DNA from 2 places in the Lujinxingia sediminis genome. Region 2 is predicted to be linked to the other one. Evidence: riboswitches for the same ligand, from Rfam matches in the RefSeq annotation. Region 2 holds a riboswitch; the other holds the start of a gene.
The links. Region 2 has a riboswitch for cobalamin ahead of EA187_RS08865 (ribonucleoside-diphosphate reductase subunit alpha). Riboswitches for the same ligand answer to the same signal wherever they lie in the genome.
Positions count from the first base shown of each region.

Region 1: linked by a shared signal. The riboswitch ahead of EA187_RS10655 (hypothetical protein) and the one ahead of EA187_RS08865 (ribonucleoside-diphosphate reductase subunit alpha) in region 2 are both predicted to bind cobalamin.

Region 1 covers NZ_SADD01000005.1:55,390-59,841, forward strand. The annotation lists tRNA gene EA187_RS10625 (tRNA-Ser) at 1-30, shown strand, start outside; tRNA gene EA187_RS10630 (tRNA-Arg) at 206-279, shown strand; gene tadA (tRNA adenosine(34) deaminase TadA) at 502-1,014, shown strand; tRNA gene EA187_RS10640 (tRNA-Ser) at 1,019-1,105, shown strand; tRNA gene EA187_RS10645 (tRNA-Ser) at 1,146-1,232, shown strand; RNA gene ffs (signal recognition particle sRNA small type) at 1,297-1,387, shown strand; cobalamin riboswitch at 1,501-1,732, shown strand; gene EA187_RS10655 (hypothetical protein) at 1,888-2,355, shown strand; gene EA187_RS10660 (hypothetical protein) at 2,352-3,026, shown strand; gene thrS (threonine--tRNA ligase) at 3,128-4,452, opposite strand, start outside.
Region 2 covers NZ_SADD01000003.1:287,865-292,316, forward strand. The annotation lists gene EA187_RS08865 (ribonucleoside-diphosphate reductase subunit alpha) at 1-1,890, opposite strand, end outside; cobalamin riboswitch at 2,074-2,282, opposite strand; gene EA187_RS08870 (hypothetical protein) at 2,556-2,864, opposite strand; gene dnaN (DNA polymerase III subunit beta) at 3,535-4,452, shown strand, end outside.

The sequences.
Region 1 (4,452 bases), on a different contig from region 2:
GTATCGAGGGTTCGAATCCCTTCCTCTCCTTTTCGACTTAAGTCTGTGCTGGCACAGGACATCAAAAGTAACTGACGATGACCGCTTCACCGCCTCGCAGAAAAAATAAAAAAAGTCGAAAAAGAGCTTGCAAGACCGAAAAGGCGGTGTTAATAAAATGACCACGCCGGGCGGTACAGAAACACCGGCAGCAAGCACATAGCACGCACCTGTAGCTCAACTGGATAGAGCAATGGTCTACGGAACCATAGGTTGGAGGTTCGAACCCTTCCAGGTGCACTTTGAAACGCTCTTAGTTCCTAAGAGCGTTTCTTTGTTTTCGGAGTGCGGCACCGCAAGTCAACGTTGACGCCATGTCTGCTGCATCGAGAGCAAACTGAGCTGTGTTGTAAATCCTCGACGATGCTAAAGCATCGCCTGCGGTTTACGCCTTGCTCAGTTCGCTCTCGATATCGCATCCAAAGGCGGCACCATTGTCTCACGGCGCCATAGGGTCTTACATTGGCACGAAAGAAAGTCGACAACATCTTTATGATGCAAGCTCTGGAAGAAGCGGAGCGCGCACAGGCTGAGGGCGAAGTCCCGGTCGGTGCAGTCGTCGTTCATAAAGGCCAGGTCATCGCTCGCGGCTTTAACCGGCGCGAGAGCTGGCAAGACCCCACAGCCCACGCGGAATTGATTGCGGTGCGACGCGCCGCAGAAGCCCTGGGCAGTTGGAGACTCCATGAATGTACGGTCTATGTCACTCTGGAGCCCTGTCCGATGTGCGCGGGAATGTTAGTTAACGCGCGTGTAGGTCGGGTGGTCTTTGGAGCGCGAGACCCGAAAGCCGGCGCGATGCGCTCGTTGTTTGCGATGGGTGAAGATCCTCGATTGAATCATCGGATTGAGGTCAAAGAAGGTGTCCTGTCAGCAGCCTGCGGGCGAGTTTTAAGTGAGTTTTTCCGCACGATTCGCGAGAAACGTAACGCGGCGGTAATAAAAGATGATTCATCAACACAAGAATCATCTTAAGTGCGGAGGGGTGGCCGAGTGGTCGAAGGCGCTTGATTCGAAATCAAGTGTACCTTCACGGGTACCGTGGGTTCGAATCCCACCCCCTCCGTTTGTACGCTCTTAAAGATCTCGCAGGTTGAGATCTTTCTGGAGAGGTGGCCGAGTGGCTGAAGGCGCACGCTTGGAAAGCGTGTATACGTTTACGCGTATCGAGGGTTCGAATCCCTCTCTCTCCGCTCGACACAGGTGGCCGGTTGACGGTTTGCCTGATGCCCCGCTAGGGTGGGGCTGTTCGACCCCTGAGCGGCCAGTGCGACCGCTGGCCTGGCACCCCGTCAGGTCCGGGAGGAAGCAGCGGACCAGGTTCAGGGTGTGCGCTGGCCGCTTGAGGGTCGAGCAGTTCGCAAAGAATAAAGAATCCCGCGACATCTCGTTTGAGGTGTCGCGGGATTTTTTTTGGTTCAAAATTCGGCGTGTTTCGGCCTCGTGACGCTTGTCGGCGAGTTCGATTGACCCGGTACACGTCCCGGTGCTAACAGGGCCGGGCTCGACGCGGCAGGAAGCTGGTGTGACACCAGCGCTGCCCCCGCAACTGTGATCGGTGATGAGCGCGTAAGCACGCCCGGCCTGGATAGGCCGGCGCAGCTAAACCCACTGAGGCTTCTTAACGCTTCGGGAAGGGCACGCGTAAAGAAGATCCGAGAGCCAGGATATTGCTGCGTGGAGAATTACCCCCAATCGCTTCGGGAAGGCAGCGAGAGGAACGCAGCAGATCCGGCGCGCGCGCGTCGATCCTCGATGTCGTTGGCCTGAAGGCCGGGGCGTTGAGTCGGGGTTGTCCCGCTGCCGACCTTCGATCGCCATCCGGAGCATGCTGTGATGGAGATCGAGATGAAGACGCTTAAAAGTCGGGCGGATTTGATGGCGCTGGTGCTGGCGGCGAGCCTGTCCTTTATGGGCTGTGGCGAGACCGACGAGCCGGCCGACTGCGAGGGCACCAACTGCGAGGTGCCCGATGATCAGCAGGAAGGCATTGAGGTGGCCGGCGAGTGGGCGACGAACTTCGGCGGTCAGGAGACGATCACCGAGGAGGTCTGGGGCCCGATGCTTCTGACCGAGTACGACAACACCGAGCGCGTGGCGATCACCCAGAACGCCCCTGACGCCGAATACGGCCCCAACACCTACAATGTGATCGTGTGGACTGAGCTGGTCGATGACTCGTTCTACTACTGCATGGCGGCCTTCGATCAGCAGACGGTCGAAGAGGCCCGCGCGATCGAGGCTGACGCTGACGCCAGCGATCCGGAAAACGGCGGCTGCGGCGGCTTCTCCTGGACGAAGATGACGCGCCTATGATGAAGCGAATCCATCATGGTCTGCTCGCTGCCATGCTCGTCACCGCCGGGGGGGCGGTGGGCTGTGGCGAGGCGGTCCCGCCGGTAGATGCTGCACCCTGGTGGGAGGGGCTCCCTTACGCCAGTGAGATGGTTTCGTTTACGCCGGGTGAAGGTGCCGGCTATGGCGAACAGGCGTTGCCCGACGTGGTGCTGGGGCCGCCGCAGGGCAAAGGAGAGCTCGCGGCGTCGCTCGATGTCTTGAGCCTTGGAGATGGTGGGGAGATCGTGCTGGGCTTTGGCGATCGCGTCATCGTCGACGGTCCCGGTGCGGACTTCGTGGTCTTTGAAAACCCTTTTTACGCCGATGGCGATCCCGAGCAGGTTTTTGCCGAGCTGGGCGAAGTCTCGGTGAGCGAAGACGGGGAGACATGGGTGCATTTTGCCTGCGACTCTACCCCGGACGATGCTCCCCCTTATACGGGGTGCGCCGGCTGGACGCCGACGCAGGAGTACGACGCGTTGGAGCATCCGACGCTCTCGCTTGAGCTCACCGGCGGCGATGGTTTTGACCTGGCGGACGTGGGTCTAAGCCGGGCGCGTTACGTGCGCATTCGGGACCTCTGGGGCGTGGGTGCCACTCCCAGCCAGGGTTTTGATCTGGACGCGGTGGGCATTCTCAACGCTGAGTAAGTTCTTGTAATGATTGAAAAAAAAGGCCGCGCCTCCCGAGGGGGGCGCGGCCTTTTTTGGGGTTCAGACCTCAGCAGATCGCGTTGTCCATCGGGACACCATCAATACCCGCGCTCGGCCATATCTTCGCCGCTCGGGGCGTCTTCGACGATCGTGGCCAGGCCGCTGACCTGCACATCAACGTCGAGGGTGCGGTTGGCGATGCGATCGAGGATCTCCGCTTTGACCTCGGCAAGGGGGAGGGTACCGCGACGGCCGTCCTTGTAGGTACGCAGCGCGACGTTATGCGCTTCGGCCTCGCGTCCGCCGATAACCAGCATGTAGGGGATCTTTTTGGTCTCCGCTTCTCGGATCTTAAAGCCCATCTTCTCGCTGCGATCGTCAACCTCAACGCGTACCCCGGAACGTTTGAGGTCGCGGGCGACCTGCCAGGCGTAGTCGTTCTGATCGTCGGTGATGGGCACGATCACCGCCTGCACCGGGGCAAGCCAGGTGGGGAAGGCTCCGGCAAGGTGTTCGAGCAAGATGGCGAAGAAGCGCTCCAGACTGCCGGCGATGGCGCGGTGGATGACGATCGGGGTGCGCTCGGCGTTGTCGCTGGCGGTGTAGGTCAGCTCAAAGCGGCGAGGCAGCTGGAAGTCGAGCTGGATGGTGGCACATTGCCAGGAGCGGCCCAGGCAGTCGCGCACCTGGAAGTCGATCTTGGGGCCGTAGAAGGCACCGTCGCCCTCGTTGATGGTGTAGGACTTGCCAGCCGCCTCCAGCGCCTCTTTGAGCGCGCCCTCAGCTCTGTCCCACAGCTCCACCTCGCCCATAAAATCTTCGGGGCGCGTGGAGATCTCCACGTCGTACTCCATGTTGAACATGCCGTAGGTGCGCTCGACGAGTTCCAGGAGCATGGAGATCTCCTGGGTGATGTGCTCCTCGGTGGTGAAGATGTGGGCGTCGTCCTGGCAGAACTGGCGCACGCGGGTGGCGCCGCCCAGCGCGCCGGGGAGCTCGTTGCGGTGGAGGTGTCCGAACTCGGCCACCCGCAGCGGGAGCTCGCGGTAGGAGCGCTTCTTGCTCTTGAAGTAGAGCATGGTGTCCGGGCAGTTCATCGGCTTGAGGCAGTAGTTCTGACCGTGGGCCTCCAGCTTGAACATGGTGTCCTGGTAGTGCTCCAGGTGGCCGGACTGCGCGAAGAGATCTTCGTGATAGATCAGCGGGTTGCAGATCTCCTCGTAGCCCTGCTCGGCCTCGATCTCGCGGAAGTAGTTCTGGAGCTCGCGGTAGGAGGTCCAGCCTTTGGGGCGCCAGAAGATCGAGCCCGGAGAGAGGCGGTTGAAGTCGAAGAGTTCCAGCTCGCGGGCCAGTTTGCGGTGGTCGCGGCGTTTGGCCTCCTCCAGCATGAGGAGGTACTGGTCGAGCTCCTCGCGGGTGGGGA
Region 2 (4,452 bases):
GGCGATGGTCGCCGTCGGCGCAATCGCGCAGAGCAGCGAGTTGCGCAGCCCGACCTTCTGAATCCGGGCCCGGAGCGCCTCCCAGCGCGCTGGCTCCTCGGGGCTCACCCCCCACAGGTCAAACTGCAGCTGGCCGCGCGCGGCCCGCGTCTCTTTAAACGCGGCGTGCGCCCCGTGGGCCTCGGCCAGGTCGGCGGAGGTCGAGAGGGCGTGAAAATAGATCTCCTCAGAGATCCGCTTCGAGATCGCTCGCGCCTTCGGGCTGTCGAAGGGGATCTTCATCTGAAAAAACACATCCTGAAGCCCCATCAACCCCAGCCCCACCGGACGCCACCGATCGTTGGACGCCGCCGTCGATGGAATCGGGTAGTAGTTAAGATCGATGACCCGATCCAGGCCTACCACCGCGGTGCGCACCGTCTGTGCCAGCTTCTCATAGTCGACAACCACCTCCCCCTCGGCGTTTTTCAGGGTGTGCCTGGCGAGGTTGATCGAGCCCAGGTTGCAGACCGCCGTCTCCTGAGCCGAGCTCACCTCGATGATCTCCGTGCAGAGGTTCGAGAGGTGAACGCGCGCCCCCTCCTCGGCGGTCTGATTGCAGGTTCGGTTACTCGGATCTTTAAAGGTCATCCACCCGTTGCCGGTCTGCGCCAGCGTCCGCATCATCCGCCCGTAGAGGTCACGGGCTCGCAGCTCGCGCACCGCCAGCCCCTCCTTCTCGGCCTGCTCGTAGCGCCGATCGAAGGCCTCCCCATAGAGATCTGGAAGCTCCGGCACCTCCTTCGGGTCAAAGAGACTCCAGGATTCATCGGCCTCCACCCGTCGCATAAAGAGATCCGGGATCCAGTTGGCGATATTCAGGTTATGGGTGCGCGCGGCTTCATCGCCGGTGTTATCCCGAAGCTCCAGAAACTCCTCGATGTCGGCGTGCCACGGCTCCAGATACACGCAACACGCCCCCTTGCGCTTACCCCCCTGATTAACCGCCGAGACCGACGCATCCAGGGTCTTGAGCCAGGGCACAATCCCGTTGGACTTCCCGTTGGTGCTCTTAATGAGCGATCCCCTCGATCGCACCCGATGAAACGCCGTGCCAATGCCCCCCGAGAACTTCGAGAGCAGCGCGATATCGGTATAGCGCTGGTAGATCGCCTCAAGCTCATCGGCCGGGGAGTCGAGCAGAAAACAGCTGGAGAGCTGCTCAAATGACGTCCCGGCGTTAAAAAGCGTCGGGGAGCTTGGCAGATACTCCAGCCCGGAGAGCAGCGCGTAGAGCTTCTCGGCCTGCGCCATATCCTCACTCAGCGCACACGCGATCCGCAGAAAGAAGTACTGCGGCGCCTCCATCACTCGCCGGCTCTCCGGATGCCGCTGCAGGTAGCGATCGTAGAGCGTCTTGATCCCAAAATACTCAAAATGCGCGTCGCGGCTGCGATCGATGAGCGCGTCGAGCTCCTCGTGATGGGCCTCGACAAATCCCTTGAGCCGCGCGTTGTAGCGCCCGACCTCATAGCCCCGCTCCACGCACCGCGAGAAGCTGGTGATCCCCTCGCTCTGCAGATCATCCCCAATCCGCTGCGCCAGCAGTCGCGCGGCCAGCTTCGAGTACTGCGGCTCCTCCAACATCAACGACGAGGCGACCTGAATCGAAAGATCGTCGAGCTCCCGGGTCGACGCCCCATCAAAGAGCCCCCCGATCGTGCGCACCGCCACCCGCGTCGGATCGACCCGGGACAATCCCCGGGCGCAGCGGCTGATCGCGGCGACAATCCGCTCCAGGTCAACGCGTTCATAGGTGCCGTCGCGTTTGACGACACGCATCCCTCCCTCGTCTTTTCCCCCCTCATTCTCGTCGCTCTGTTCTGGCAGTGTTGCAGAAGTGGTGGTCATCTCTCATCCCTCGCTGCTCGGGTCATACGCGGGAACGACCAACCTCTTCAGAGCTCTCGGGCGCCTGACCCCAAAAGTTCCTCCAAAGTCGACCAGCGCTCCCGCGAGCGAAATGGGGCTTTGGAGGGCGTCTTAACGCTCACCTCTCTAAAAGCTCCCGAGTCGGACTGGCGCGGGATGTCTCCCCGGCGCCAGGCGCTGGCAGGTCTTCGGGCTCTCGAGCGCGCCCTTTTAAAAGGCACCTACTGCCCACCGCTTCCCAGGCTCTCAAGCCCAGTGCCATTGGTGGGGGTCGTTCTCGAATACCGCTGCGGGGCAGCTCCGGAGTCTCACCGGATTCCCTCTTCGGTGTCGCGATCATCTCGCGAAACACCAGCACGCAAACCACATAGAGTGGATCCCCCCCGTGGTCAACCACAAGATGTTGTGTTTCGAAGGCACGTCCGCGCCAACACGCGCTCCTGCCATCAGCCCCCTTTCGATGGGCGTTCCGGCGCGTGGCGACGCGTGAGTCTTTGCGGCGAGTCGTTTTGAAAAGAACGACGCCCCCCTGCACTTCGGTCTTCACCATCACGCGGGAAGAACTCGAAAAGGAGGGGGGCGTTATCTGATCATGGAGATGTTTCTGGCCTGCTCAGCGCGCTCCGCTGCTGCGCAGGCAGGGCCTAAAACTCCACCCGGTCGCCCGGGCGCAGGTTGCCGTCATAGCCCGGATCATCGCCCTTTTTCTGGCGGGCCTTGCGCGCGTTCCACGCCGCGCTCCCCAGAAAGGCCGGCGCGGCCACCACGCATAAGGGGCACATCACCGTGCCAAAGGCCGCAAGCCCCGCCACGCTCAACGCCCCCATCGCCCCGCCAAAGATCGTGTGCTCCCGCGCGCGGCGGCGGTACTCGCAGGGCGCTTCGCCCTGGTGTTGCTCCTCCTTCACGTGGATCGAAGACGCGCTCCCCTGGCCTGCTCGTTGTGTCACCATCTCAACCTCCGCAGCTCTCTCGAAGCGGCCCCCACTCACCATGAGGGCGCTCCCATCATCATCATCAGGGCCCCGAGCCACTCGCCCACCATCGCATCGTGTCGCGCTGCGGTGGCATCGGCACCCCACACCTACGTCCTGAGAGGAAAACAACGCCCGCTCACCGAACCTTCCGCCTCGCCATCGCACGACCTTCTCGAACGTCAAAACGCACCCGACTCCCCCCCCTATCTGAGCTATTTGATCCTTAAGCGATCGACCTTGATGAGAGAGCCCTGTGGAAAACTCTGTGAGAAACCCTGTGTTAAAGCTGTTAATCCACAACTGGAAAACCTGGGGCAAACTCGGCTCTCAGATTCTCCCCACATCTCCCACAGCCTTTCCCCGATCCGAATGTGGATAAATACTCGAAGTATTCAGGTGCTTTAGCGCTGCTCTCCACATTTCCACAGGCCCTACTTCTTCTACGTACCTCAAACACACCAAACCTTTTTTGTCTTTTGGTAGAAGATCCGTGACTGTGGAAAACTCCTGAGGCTCTAAGGGGCGCAAGCTCGCGAGTTACAAGGGCGATTGCCACTTGAAACCCTCCTCAACCTGTGGTGGATTGTCAGGGCTTACGAGCCGGGAAATTTATAAAAACCCAAACCTCTCCGCGGAGACGCGCTCCATGAAGATTCGCATTTCCAGCAAGACGCTCACCGACGAGCTCTTCAAACTTCAAGGCGTCGTCAGCCACCGCAGCACGCTGGCCATTTTGTCCAACGCGCTCCTGGTGGCCGAGGGCAACACGCTGACCCTGCACGCCACCGACCTGGACATCTCCGTGTCCACCTCCTGCGAGTGCGAGGTGCTGGAGCCGGGCAAGGTCACCCTGCAGGCCCGCAGCCTCTTCGACATCGTCAAAAACCTCGAAGAAGACACCCTCTCGCTGGAGACCGAGGAGAACCACTGGGCCAAGCTCAAGAGCGGCAACGTCAACTGCCGCATCGTCGGCACCCACGCCGATGAGTTCCCGCACCTGCTCGACATCGCCGGGGTGGAGCTCTTCCCGATTGGCACCCGTCGCCTGCTCGACATGATCGAGAAGACCCTCTTCAGCGTCTCCACCGACGACGCTCGCGCCAACCTCACCGGGGCCTTCTTCAAGGTCACCAACGAGAAGACGCTTCTGATGGTCTCCACCGACGGCCACCGTCTCTCCAAGATCGAGACGAAGCCCGAGGAGTTCGACGCCGGTGGCGACATCCCCGCCGCGCTCAACAAGGGCATCATCATCCCCCGTAAAGGGCTCGCTGAAATCAAGCGCACCGTCGATGCGAAGAGCGATGAGCTCAGCTTTGGCATCATCGACAACAACATCGTCTTTAAGAGCGGCCCGATGAGCCTCTCGGTGCGCCTGATCGAGGGGAGCTTCCCCGACTTCACCCAGGTGCTGCCCAAAGAGAGCGAGCACCGCGCTGTGGTCGAGAAGGACGTCTTCCAGCAGGCGCTCAAGTTCGTGAGCCTCTTTGCCAGCTCCAAGACCAACAACGTGCGCATCTCGCTGAGCGACGAGGGCCTGGAGCTCTACGCCTCCGACCCCGAC